4 regions of the Pantoea phyllosphaerae genome follow, and region 4 is predicted to be linked to each of the others. Evidence: predicted binding sites of a transcription regulator. Region 4 holds the regulator's gene; each other region holds the start of a gene.
What was found. Region 4 encodes Fur, which represses iron uptake genes when iron is present. Its sites were predicted from a motif close to ATAATAATGAGAACNACTATCAA; they were not measured.
Positions count from the first base shown of each region.

Region 1: ACR6A7_RS13070 (TonB-dependent receptor domain-containing protein) is a predicted target of Fur. The motif match lies at 897-919, and genes of this name have one in related genera.
Region 2: entS (enterobactin transporter EntS) is a predicted target of Fur. The motif match lies at 2,059-2,081, and genes of this name have one in related genera.
Region 3: ACR6A7_RS13500 (TonB-dependent siderophore receptor) is a predicted target of Fur. The motif match lies at 1,459-1,481, and genes of this name have one in related genera.

Region 1 is NZ_JBPFDE010000008.1:214,668-217,917, forward strand. Features, by position in the region: gene ACR6A7_RS13060 (PadR family transcriptional regulator) at 1-512, shown strand, start outside; gene ACR6A7_RS13065 (Rdx family protein) at 523-810, opposite strand; gene ACR6A7_RS13070 (TonB-dependent receptor domain-containing protein) at 1,048-3,250, shown strand, end outside.
Region 2 is NZ_JBPFDE010000004.1:188,126-191,375, forward strand. Features, by position in the region: gene fepB (Fe2+-enterobactin ABC transporter substrate-binding protein) at 1-744, shown strand, start outside; gene entS (enterobactin transporter EntS) at 739-1,989, opposite strand; gene fepD (Fe(3+)-siderophore ABC transporter permease) at 2,134-3,123, shown strand; gene fepG (iron-enterobactin ABC transporter permease) at 3,120-3,250, shown strand, end outside.
Region 3 is NZ_JBPFDE010000009.1:80,638-83,887, forward strand. Features, by position in the region: gene ACR6A7_RS13500 (TonB-dependent siderophore receptor) at 1-1,399, opposite strand, end outside; gene treA (alpha,alpha-trehalase TreA) at 1,570-3,250, opposite strand, start outside.
Region 4 is NZ_JBPFDE010000003.1:35,335-38,584, forward strand. Features, by position in the region: gene ybfF (esterase) at 1-64, shown strand, start outside; gene ybfE (LexA regulated protein) at 220-495, shown strand; gene fldA (flavodoxin FldA) at 630-1,160, shown strand; gene fur (ferric iron uptake transcriptional regulator) at 1,515-1,958, shown strand; gene ACR6A7_RS05550 (hypothetical protein) at 2,019-2,414, opposite strand; gene glnS (glutamine--tRNA ligase) at 2,652-3,250, opposite strand, start outside.

The DNA of each region.
Region 1 (3,250 bases), on a different contig from region 4:
GTCACCAGGATTCCGCGCCGCGCGCTGAATGCGGCGGCCGTCGCAAACGTCGTGAGAAGATGCTGGATGCCAGCGATATCCGCCTGTTAATGCTGCACTTCCTCGCGCAAAACGACGCGCACGGCTATGAGCTGATCAAATCGATCGAAGAGCTTTCCAGAGGGGAATATTCCCCCAGTCCAGGCATAATCTACCCCAACCTGACGCTGCTGGAAGAGATGGACGCTATCCGCGTGGTGGATGCGCAGGCGTCGCGCAAGGCCTATACGCTGAATGTGGCAGGGCGCGCGCGGCTGGCTGAACAGCAGGCGCATATCGCGCACCTTATCGAGCGTCTCTCATCGCTGGCGGTGCTGGTGAACAACCGTAGCCTTCCTGACGTCGATCGGGCAATTCATCGCATCCGCACCACGCTCAATAGCCGCCTGTCGCAGCAGGACATTTCGGCGGAAACGCTGGAAAAGGTGGTCGAGGCGCTGAATGCGGCGGCGGATAAAATCGCCGCCAGCTAACGCCGCTGCCTCAGGGCTTCTTCTTGTCTACATGACCCAGCGAACGCTCCGGGAAGCAGAGATCGCGCACGCGCTGCTTCAGCGCCGCCGCATCGGGAAAACCGCCGTCGCGCTTACGCTCCCAGAGCGTCTCGTTATCAAGGGTAATAACAAAAATGCCGCCGGTGCCCGGCTTGAGCGTCACCGCCGACAGGTCGTCCGCGAAGGTTTGCAGCAGCTCCTGCGCCATCCAGGCGGAGCGCAGTAGCCAGTTACACTGCGTGCAGTAGTGAATAGTGACGGACGGTTTCTCAGTCATAGGGTTTCCGTAGCGAAAAAAGAGAAGAGCGCACGGCGCAGCTTGGCAATTCGTGCGGTGTAAGATACATCTTACTCTAAAGCTAGTTGATAATGATTACCACTTACATTACATTTCTGGCGAAATTATTCCTATAAAAATGACGTTTCTCTTTACGGTTTTATGTGCGAAGCCGGAATTTAGCTACTGACAGCAAGTAAGTGAGCAAATACTAACAATCAAAAGGTATTTGCGCTTATGTCTTTAATGTTTCAGGGATTGACCCAACAGCGGCTGTGTAAAATTGCGCTGCTCGCCTCATCTGTTCACGCCGCCTGCGGCTACGCCGCCAGCGATTCGCCTCTCATTGACACCGCCAGCAGCGATGCGGTGATGACCGTCACCGCGCCGAAACCCAAAGCGGGCAACAAAACCACCCTGACCGCAGCCGATCTGCAAAAGCGCGGCGCGAACGACTTCGGTTCCATCATGCGCTACGAGCCGCTGATCGCCGCTACCGGCTCGGCGGGCGGCTCCTCCTCGGGCAAAAGCGGCTTCGATCGCGCAGGCTACAGCGGCTACAACATTCGCGGACTGGAGAGCAACCGCGTCGGACTTGACGTTGACGGCATTCCGTTGCCGGACGCCACCGGCCGCGCCTATGCCAGCCGTGCTGGCAACAATACCTTTGGTATCGGTCGCGGCGACTACATCGATCCCTATATGTTCGGCAGCATCGAGATTGAGAAGGGCGCGACCGCGGTCGATCAGCCCAACGCCTCGATTGGCGGCAACGTCTCGTTTCACAACAAAAGCGCCGACGACTACCTGAGCGGCAGCAAAAACACGTACTTCGGCTATCAGAGCAACTACAACTCCGCCGACCGCAGCTGGCACAACGGCATCACGGCGGCAGCGGGCGACGATGAGCTGCGCGGGCTGTTCGTCTACAGCCGCCGCGACGGGCAGGAGACGCAAAACAACAGCGGCGTGAAAGAGGCCTATCCGGCTAACTGGCACTCCGACGCCTTTATGACCTCCGGCATCTGGCAGCCGAACGACCAGCACAAGCTGAGCGCCACCTTCGACTACTACCACAAAACCAATCACACCCACTATGATGGCTGGGATACCTCCGGCAACACCGTCTGGGGCACCTCGCAGCAGCAGAGCGACACGCGCCGCTTCGGCGTCAGCCTGGCGGATGAGTGGACGCCCTATAACGACCTGCTCGATACGCTGACCACGCACCTCTACTGGCAGAAAACCGAGTCGCACGACAATACGTTTATGCCGGGCAGCGCCAGCGCGTATCAAAGGGTCTATTCGGATTACAACACCCGCAGCCTGGGCTTCGACACGCGCGCCAGCAAAATCGTCGGCCGCCATGAGCTAAGCGCCGGCGTCAACGCCCGCACGGAAAACAGCGAGCGTCCGTTCCGCCAGTCGCCCGCGCCGAGCCAGACCAGCGTGATTATGCAGCCGCAGGCCGACAGCCGCAGCTACACCCTCGCGGGTTACCTGCAGGATAAAATCAATTTCGACGCCGAGGGTCATAACGTCGCGGTTATTCCCGGCGTGCGCGTGATGTATCAGAACACCAAACCGCGCAACCTCGTCGATCTCGCCGCGGGCAGCAGCGTGCTGACCGACGCGCAGCTGGAAACGCTCTACGGATCCGGCAACAGCGACACCGAAGTGCTGCCATCGCTCACCCTGCAGTACGATCTCACCCCTGCGCTTATCACTTATTTGCAGTACAAGCGCGGCGTACAGTTCCCGACCGCCAGCCAGCTTTATGGCTCCTGGAACCTTGGATCCAGTTACGCCGGGCGCGCCCAGTACGCGCTGGTCGGCAATGCGGATCTCGACACGGAAACCAGCAACAACTTCGAGTGGGGCCTGAAAGGCCAGGCGGTGGAAGGCGTGACGGTAAACGCCTCGCTGTTCTACAACCAGTATAAAAACTTTATCGCCTACACGCGCTACACCCGCGCCGGTAATCCCGATAAGTTCGTCAACGTGCCGGGCAACATCTATACCACCTATCAGGCGGAGAACCGCGATAAGGCCTATATCTACGGCGCTGAGCTGGCGACCCGCATCAACTTCGGCAGCTGGTTCCAGCCGGTCGACGGGCTGAGCGCCACCTTCGCGCTGGGCTATAACGAAGGGAAATCGAAGTCGAGCTACTCAGGCGACAAATATGTCGATCTCGACAGCGTCGCGCCGCTGAAGGCGATTGTCGGACTGGCGTGGGACGACGTGCAGCGCGGCTATGGCGCGGCCGTGACCGCGACCTTCGTGAAAGGCAAGCGCGCCACCGAGACCGGCCGTGAAAGCTACAGCAACAGCGGCGCGGCGCTCGCTGACGCCGCCGGCGAGTATATGCGCGTGCCGGGTTATGGCATGGTGGATGCAACGGCCTACTGGCAGGTGGCGAAAAACGTCCGGCTGAGCG
Region 2 (3,250 bases), on a different contig from region 4:
CCGGGCAGCCGACTGGCGGACGAGAAGGGCTTTTTCCGTCAGTGGAGCGACGTCGCGAAGCGTAAAAATCTCAAGCGGCTCTATATTGGCGAGCCGAGCGCCGAAGCGGTGGCCGCCGAAGCGCCGGATCTGATTATCGTCAGCGCGACCGGCAACGACTCCGCGCTCAAGCTGGTGGATCAATTCTCGGCTATCGCGCCGACGCTGGTAGTGAACTATGACGATAAAAGCTGGCAGCAGCTGGTGACGCTGCTCGGCAAAGCGACCGGCCACGAGGCGGAGGCAGCGGCGCGCGTGAAGGCGTTCGATGCGCAGGAGGCGGCGCTGAAGCAGAAAATCACGCTGCCGCCGCAGCCCGTTTCCGCCATGGTGTTTAACGGCGGCGGCCGCGCGGTAAACCTGTGGACCCGCGAATCAGCACAGGGCAAGCTGCTGGAGCAGCTCGGCTTTACGCTCGCCGTGCCGCCTGCGGATCTGCAGCAGACGCACAGTATGGGACAGCGCAAAGATATTATTCAGCTCTCTGGCGAGAACGTCGCCAGCGGCCTGAACGGCAATACCTTCCTGCTGTTCGCCGCGGAGGAGCAAGGGGCGAAACAGCTGATGCAGAACCCCTTCCTGGCGCAAACCGCGGCGGTGAAGCAGCAGCAGGTTTACGCGCTAGGGGCCGACACCTTCCGTCTTGACTACTACAGCGCCAGCCATCTGCTGACGCGTCTGGCGCAGCTGTTTGTTAAATCATGACGCCTCTTCCGCCAGCGTCGGCGCTGGCGGTTGATAGCGTCGCAGCTTCGCCATCAGCATCCACATCACGCCTCCCAGCAGCGCCGCGCCGAAACCGAACAGCGCGGCGGCCTGCTGCGGCAGCAGCCATGACCCCAGCGCGCCGATCATCGCCGCGCCGATCGCATCGCCGGTGACGTTCTGCGCCGTCCAGAGGCTGTTGATGCGCCCCAGCAGCGCATCGGGCGTCAGCGACTGGATCAGCTGGTACTGCACCAGGCTGTTAACGGCGCTGCAGTAGCCGAACGCCGCCAGGCAGGCCAGGCCGAGGGCAAACTGCGGCATCAGGCTGAAGGCGCCAAGCGCGAGGAAAGCGGCGACGGCGCTGGCTAACATCACCTTGCCTGGCTGCGGCGTCTGCGCCAGCCGCCCACTGGTCAGCGCCCCCAGCGCCGCGCCGAGCGGCACGGCGGCGTACATCAGGCCCAGCTCATCGAGGCTGACCTGCCAGTGCGACGCCAGCGCCGGGTAGAGCACGCGCACCGCGCTCGCCAGGGTTACCAGCGCGCCGATCAGCGCCGCCATGCCGACCAGCGGCGCGGCAAACAAAAACTGCACGCCGCTGGCGAGCGCCCGCAGCGGATGTTCGCGCGGCTGCGGCGGCGGCGGCATCACGGGCAGCCGCAGCAGGGTCAGCACGGTGAGCAGCGTGCCCAGGGCGGCGAGGCCGTAGTTCCACGCCGCGCCGCCGTGCGCCAGCACCAGGCCGCCGACGGCGGGCGAAAGAATCGCGCCGAAGCGCACCGTGAGCATGGTAATGGCGCCCGCCTGCATCAGGTTTTCGCGCCCCACCAGCGCTGGCGTCGCCGCCAGCAGCGCCGTGACGCCGATTGCGCCGAAGAAGCCATCCCACAGGCCGAGCAAAAAGACCGCGCTGACCGATGGGGTCGGCAGCGAGGCGTTAACGGCCAGCGCCACGAAGCCGAGGCCGCAGGTGGATCGCGCAATCAGGATCAGCCGTTTGCGCTCGTAGCGATCTGCCAGCACGCCGCCGGTGAGCAGTCCGACGAACATGCCTGCACCTGCCAGGGTGACCGCAAGCCCCACCAGCGCAGGCGAATGCGTCAGCTGCTGGATCTGCACCGGCACGGCGACGGCCAGCATGCCGAGCGCGACGATAGAGATAAAACGGGCGATAAAGACGGCGCGAAAAGCGGGGTGCGTCTTCAACAGGCTGAGATCGATGAGATGGGAGGGTTTGTTCATTGCGTCGCCTTTTGCTGCGGTTTTCCTCGCTACGGTTGAGGCGAATCATGGTAACATACAAAAATACGAGTAATAACGATAACAAGTATCATTATCAAATTGACGCGTTCGCTGCGTCAGTGAACAGTGAAGGTTCGGAACGTTATGCGCCAACTCTCCGCAATAGCCGCCTCAGGAGTGCTGCTGTTGCTCCTGCTCGCGCTCAGCCTGATGCTCGGCGCCAAATCGATCGCCATTCATGATGTTTCCCTTGCCCTGACGACCCACTGCGGCAGCGCCGACTGCGTTATCGTGCGCGAAGCGCGTCTGCCGCGCACCCTTGCCGGTCTGCTGGCGGGCGGTGCGCTCGGGCTGGCGGGCGCGCTGATGCAGAGCCTGACGCGCAATCCGCTCGCCGATCCCGGCATTCTCGGCGTCAACGCGGGCGCAGGCTTCGCCGTGGTGCTGGGTATCGCCCTGTTCGGCGCGGATTCGCCGGCCGACTGGCTCGGCTTCGCCTTCGTCGGCGCACTGCTGGCGTCGCTGCTGGTGGCGCTGACCGGCGCGCTCGGCGGCGGCCGCGTTAATCCGGTGCGCCTGACCCTGGCTGGCGTGGCGCTCGGCGCGGTGCTGGAGGGGCTGACATCCGGACTGTCTCTCCTTAACCCCGATATTTACGATCATCTGCGCTTCTGGCACAGCGGCTCGCTGGATATTCGCAGCGCTGCCGTGCTGCGCGCCACCTGGCCAGCGGTGGCGGTCGGCGCGCTGATCGCGCTGCTGCTGGCGCGCGCGCTCAATACCCTGAGCATGGGCGGCGACCTGGCGACGGCGCTCGGCACGCGCGTGGCGCGTACCCAGCTGCTCGGGCTGCTGGCTATCGCCCTGCTGAGCGGCGCCGCCACGGCCGCCGTCGGCCCTGTCGCCTTTGTCGGGCTGATGACGCCGCATCTGGCCCGCTGGCTGTGGGGCAACGACCACCGCTGGATGCTGCCCGGCACGCTGCTGATCACTCCCTGCCTGCTGCTGAGCGCCGATATTCTGGGGCGCCTGATGGTGCCGGGCGAACTGCGCGTCTCGGTAGTCACCGCGCTGATCGGCGCGCCGATGCTGATCGTGCTGGTGCGCCGCAAGCTGGGGAGAGGGCAGGTATGAGTCGGGCAATGATGCACGCCATCTGGCTGCTGGCGGCCTGCGCGCTGCTGGCCTTTTTCGGCGTCACGCGCGGCGCGCTGCCGGTGACGGGCGCGCAGCTCTGGCAGCTGGTCACCGGCGAGGGGGC
Region 3 (3,250 bases), on a different contig from region 4:
GCCCGCTGACGTGATCGTCCTGCCGGCGCGCCGTGCCGCTGTTGTCGGCGACGATGCGGTCGTAGCGGCCGGAGAGATCGAGATGCCAGCGATCCCAGCTCATTTCATCCTGCAGGTAGAGGCCGGTCTGGTAGTAGCGGCGCGTCTTGCGCGTCCAGCTATAGTCCGGCATCGGCCCGAGCGCCGCGCCGGTATCGGCGTTGAGCGCGCTGGCTGCGCCGCCCGCGTCGCTTAAATCATTTTTATAGCGATGATATTCGGCGCCGAGCGACAGGCGGTGCGCCAGCTCGCCGGTGTCGAACTCCGCCGTGACGCGGTTATCCGTCGCCCACGCGGAAAGCGACGAGCGTTCGCCGGAGTAGTAGCGATTCAGGATAGTGCTGTTGGGCGCCTGCCAGCCGACCTGATAAACCTGGTCGAGATCGACGTTTGAGTGGCTGTAGCTGCCGGTCGAGGAAAACGACCAGACGTCGCTAAAGCGGTGCTGGAAATCGTAGCTGTAGATCTGCTCGCGCCGCTTGAACTGGTCAAGGGAGGGATCGCCATCGTAAAAACCGGTGCTGAGTTTCGCGCCGTTGTGGGCGCTAAGCGCGCCGTCTCCCGGCACCGAGCCGTGGTAGCCGCCTGACGGATCTTTTTGCAGATAGGCGCGCAGCAGCAGCTGCGTATCTTCCGTAGGCTGCCACAGCAGCTGCGGCATCAGCGCGTACTTCTCCTCGCGCGTGTGGTCATACTGGGTATCGCTGTTGCGCGTCATGCCGGTCAGGCGAAACGCCCACTCGTTGTTAATGGCGTTGGTGTAGTCGAAGGCCGCGCCGCGCGTATCCTGGCTGCCCGCCGTCAGCCGGAAGTGGCCCGCCTCGCTGAACTGCGGGCGGCGCGTCGTCTGGTTCACCAGCCCGCCCGGCACCGTCTGGCCGTACAGCGCAGAGGAGGGGCCTTTGATCACGTCGACGCGCTCCAGAAACCAGGGATCGACCTGCAACACGTTATAGCTGCCGCCATCGCTCATCAGGCGCAGGCCGTCGAGGAAGGAATTATCCACGTCGCCGCCGTGGAAGCCGCGCAGCGAAACGGTGTCGTAGCGGGTCGCCGCGCCGCCAAAGTTGGAGAACACCCCTGGCGTATAGTTCAGCACCTGGTTGAGATCGATTGCGCCCTGATCGTCGATCTGCTGGCGAGTAATCACCGAGACCGACTGCGGCGTGGTGACCAGCGGGCGATCGCTTTTGGTGGCGCCTGCGCTGGTGGTGGCGAGATAGCCCTGCGTCGGGCCGTCGGCGCGCTCCTGTGGCGAGGCGGTCACCGTCAGCGTGTCGGCCGCCAGGCTGGCGGCGGGCAGAGCAATCGCCAGCGCGCAGAGCAGCGCACAGCGGTGAGTGGGAAACGGCAGCGTCATGTCCTGTCCTTGTTCGGTCCGCCCTCAGCAGGCGGCACATGTTGATAAAGCGTCTCAGAATCAGAGTGAGAATTATTATCGATATGTGAAAAGTGTTTCAAGGTTTGTTGTACAGGAACAGGTAAAAAAGAGAACGAAGGGCCGAGAGCAGCCCTTCGTCTGGGGGGAGGTTACTTCGCTGTTGCCGCGGCCTGAGGAATATCCTGCGCGCTGTTGCAGGTTTTCTCTTTCGGACAGTATTTATCGAGCAGCATCAGCGTCACGCCGTTGGTCCAGCCGAAGCCGTCCTGCAGCGGATATTCGCCGCCGCCGCCACCGCCGAGATTCGGCCCATCAACCACATATTTCTCAACCAGCTTATGCTCTTTGTCGTAAGTGGTCTGAACGTTCTGCAGGAAGCGCATGCCGACCTGCTGCGCCAGCTGCGGCTTGTTGTAGTGCTCCAGACCTTCTACCGCCACCCACTGCAGCGGCGCCCAGCCGTTAGGGGCATCCCACTGCTGGCCATTGTTCACCGTGGTGGTGAGCAGACCGCCCGCTTTCAGCAGCTGTTTCTCTACCGCCGAGGCGGTGCGGTCAGCCTGCTTGTCGCTGGCCAGCTGCATATAGAGCGGGAAGAGCGCTGCGGCGGTCAGCTGCGGGCTGGCCTGGCGCGTTTTGCTGTCGTAGTCGGCGTACCAGCCCTGCTTCTCATCCCACAGGTAGCGGTTGACCGCCGCCTGGCGCTTCTCCGCCCGATCGGCGAACTGCTTCGCCTTATCCTGCTGCTTATCGAGGCGATACGCTTTGGCCAGCGTCTGTTCCAGATGGAACATCAGGCTGTTGAGGTCCACCGGTGCCAGCTGAGTGGTGCGGATTGAGGCGAGATTATGCGCGTCGCTGAACCAGCGCGAGCTAAAATCCCAGCCGGACGCGGCGCCGGCACGCAGATCGCGATAGAGTTCGCCTTTGTCGCGCTGCGGCGCGTTCTTCGCGGTTTTGACGTCATCCAGCCAGGATTCGGTGCGCGGCGCGTCGCGGGCGTCCCAGTAGCGGTTAAGCACGGTGCCGTCCGCCAGCTTCATCACGCGCTTGCTCGCCTGACCAGCGGCGACGCTATCGCTGTCCGCCATCCAGTAGTCATACTCTTTCTGCAGCTGCGGCAGGTATTTGGTGTAGGCCGCGTCGCCTGCGTGCGTTGCCAGCAGATCGACCATCAGGCTAAAGAACGGCGGCTGCGAGCGGCTGAGGTAGTAGCTGCGGTTACCGTTGGGAATATGACCGTAGGTATCCAGCTCCCAGGCGAAGTTATCCACCATATCCTGTACGCGATCCCAGTGGCCGCTTTCAGCCAGGCCGAGCATGGTGAAATAGCTGTCCCAGTAGTAAACCTCGCGGAAGCGGCCGCCCGGCACCACATAGGGTTTCGGCAGCGGCAGCAGCGAATCGTAGCGCCCGGCGCTTTTGGCGGTGCGCGTCAGCACTGGCCACAGGCCGTCAATATGTGCGCGCAGGCTCTGACCGGCGGGCGGCACATATTTTTCGCCCGCGGCGGGCAGGGTAAAGTTGCTGTCGACAAAGCGCTTCAGATCGAAGTTGCGCTGATTTTTTTGCATCTGCCAGTCTGCCAGAATCGACGCGGGATCGAACTTCGGCACCGCGTCAGCAAAGGTTTTCTGGTCGGGATAGAACTGCGCCTGCTGCACCGCGTTGAACAACGGACCCAGCCGAACGTCCGGCGGCTGCGGCTGGCTGCTGAGCATGCGTGAGTTATCCTCTGCGTGCGCCGTCAGCGCAGGCAGACCCAGCAGCAGCGTCAGCAGCACTGGCGCGACTCCATGACGCCCGACAGGCGCGGTTACGACAGTTTTC
Region 4 (3,250 bases):
CTGGGTGCACGCCGAGAAACCTGATGCCGTATTGCGCAGCGTCCGCCGCTTTTTTGCGCTTTAAAAGCAAAAGCTTGCCGTTCGCGGTTTACCATTGGCGTCATCACTTCGGCTGGAGTATGATGGCGCGCTAAATTTTGCCGCTGCCTATTTTTTTGCCGCGGTAATGGCCCATTTCGTTATAAACGCGCCTGCTCGCGCCGCTAGTTTTACTAACCCATGGCAAAAGAACACACTGACCGCACTACGCTGGATCTGTTTGCAAACGAGCGTCGGCCCGGTCGACCGAAAACCAGTCCGCTCTCGCGTGATGAACAGCTGCGCATCAATAAGCGCAATCAACTGAAACGTGACAAGGTGCGCGGGCTGCGTCGTGTCGAACTCAAAATGACCAGCGAAGCCGTGGATGCGTTAAACACCCTGGCTGAGCAGCGCAACATCAGCCGCAGCGAACTGATTGAACAAATGCTGCTGGCGCAACTCAAACTGGGCTGAATAGCGTAAAGCGCACGCAGAAGCAAATGGAGCGGCTTTTCGAGTTCCGCCCTTTTGCCCGCTCTGCTATCATTCGCTTAATTGTGCGCTCTGCGCATGCACTCATCATCAGGATTTAAGAGGTTATTTACTCCATGGCAATCGTAGGCATCTTCTTTGGCAGCGATACCGGCAACACCGAAAACATTGCAAAAATGATCCAGAAACAGCTGGGCAAAGAGGTTGCGGAAGTGCATGACATTGCCAAGAGCACGAAAGAAGATCTCGAGGCGTTCGATATCCTGCTGTTGGGCATTCCAACCTGGTACTACGGCGAAGCGCAGTGCGACTGGGACGACTTCTTCCCGACGCTGGAGGAGATCGATTTCAACGGCAAGCTGGTCGCACTGTTCGGCTGTGGCGATCAGGAAGACTATGCAGAGTATTTCTGCGACGCGATGGGCACGATTCGCGACATCATCGAGCCGAACGGCGCGGTGATCGTCGGCCACTGGCCGACCGAAGGCTACCACTTCGAAGCCTCTAAAGGTCTGGCGGATGACAAACACTTCCTTGGCCTGGCGATTGACGAAGATCGTCAGCCGGAACTAACCAACCAGCGCGTCGAAGCCTGGGTTAAGCAGATTCACGATGAGCTGCAGCTGCAGGCCATCATCGACGCCTGATTAGCCACATACTCAATGTGGGCGCTGGCTCACATTGAGTTAATGGTTTTTCCTATAGAAATAATAGCTACAGATTTTTAACTTTTATCTCTGATTCTGTACAATACCCACATCGGTTATCTGCTTATTTCTTCCGCGAGGTCAGGAAGTTAGCGAGATGATAACGAACCTCCTGCATTTCTCCGCCCGGCGCCGTTACGCTTCTTCTTACAGCCCGTGTTGATTTCAGGCGTTTCCCTCGGTTTTCATTTCAAAACTTCGCCTCTATAATGAGACGCAAATGAGAATAGACACCGAACGACATTCAAGGCAAGGCGCCTCAAGTAACCAGCAAAGTAACAGGACAATATCCGCATGACTGACAACAATACCGCATTAAAGAAGGCTGGCCTGAAAGTCACGCTGCCCAGACTGAAAATTCTGGAAGTGCTTCAGGAACCTCAGTGCCATCACGTCAGCGCGGAAGATCTGTATAAACGCCTGATTGATATGGGCGAAGAGATTGGTCTGGCTACCGTTTATCGCGTACTGAATCAGTTTGACGATGCGGGCATCGTTACGCGTCATAACTTCGAAGGTGGAAAATCGGTTTTCGAACTGACCCAGCAGCATCATCACGATCACCTGATCTGCCTCGACTGCGGCAAAGTCATCGAATTCAGCGATGAATCAATCGAATCACGCCAGCGAGATATTGCTACCCGTCACGGCATCAAGCTGACGAACCATAGCCTTTATCTCTATGGACACTGCTCGCTGGGCGATTGCCGCGAAGACGAAACGCTCCACGATCAGTAAAAATGTGTGCTATGCAGTAATGCTATAAGCCGGTCTATGTACCGGCTTTTTTTATGGCCGTCAGGCGACCAGCGTTTCGTGCAGGTAGCGCCAGCGGGGGATTGAGGTAGTGCAGTCGAGGATCGCCAGCGAAATGCGCGCCTGATCGCTGCCGTTCATCATCTGCAGCTCGCGATACTGAATAGTGATCTCATCTTTGCTCTGAGAGATCACCGCGTGTTCGCTGGTGGCGATGCGCATGCCTTCGCGACGCCCCTGCAGCTGCCGAAACAACGCTTCAGTTTGATTCAAATCGAGCAGTCGCCCCTGGGGTGTGACCATGCGGAAATCGGGATGGAAGTGCGAGAGCAGCAGATCGAAGGTATCGTCTTCGCCTGAAGGCTGATTGAATATACGTTCGATTAACTGATGTAAAACTACCACGCTGTGTTTTGCTTCCTGACCAAGAGCTGTCATCATTTTTCCTTTTTATGCCCGCATAGCCTCTTCAAAGAGCGAATAGCCTACCTGAAAAAATGAAATTCACATCTGGAAATTGATTAATTTTCGTTAACTCAGACAACTCCCAGTCTGGTCTGACAAGAGATAATGGATTGTTACATAACAAAAAATGGTCTTGCCGCTAATTGCAGATATAAAAAAGGGCGATTGCTCGCCCTGTCGTAAATGCATATCAAGCCGAATGCGAAAAAATTACTCGCCGATTTTCGCCCAAGTGTCGCGCAGGCCCACGGTGCGGTTAAACACCAGCTGGTTCGGACGCGAATATCGGCTGTCGGCACAGAAGTAGCCTTCACGCTCAAACTGATAAGGCGCTTCCGGGCTGGCGTTCTGTAAGCCTGGCTCGACAAACCCCTGACGAATCTCCAGCGAGTTCGGATTGATGGTGGTCAGGAAATCCTCTTCCGCACCAGGGTTCGGCACGCTGAACAGGCGATCGTAAAGGCGGAATTCCGCCGGCAGCGCATGGTCGGCGGAGACCCAGTGGATCACGCCTTTTACCTTGCGGCCGTCAGCCGGATCTTTGCTCAGGGTATCGACGTCGCAAGTGCAGTAGATGCAGGTGATATTCCCCTCTTCATCTTTTGCCACGCGCTCGGCACGGATCACGTAGGCGTTGCGCAGACGCACCTCTTTGCCCAGCACCAGACGTTTGTACTGCTTATTGGCTTCTTCGCGGAAGTCAGCGCGATCGATCCAGACCTCACGGCCAAACGGCACGTCGCGCGTGCCCATCTCCGGCCTGTTCGGATGATTCGGCATGGTGATGATTTCGTTATGGCCAGCCGGCA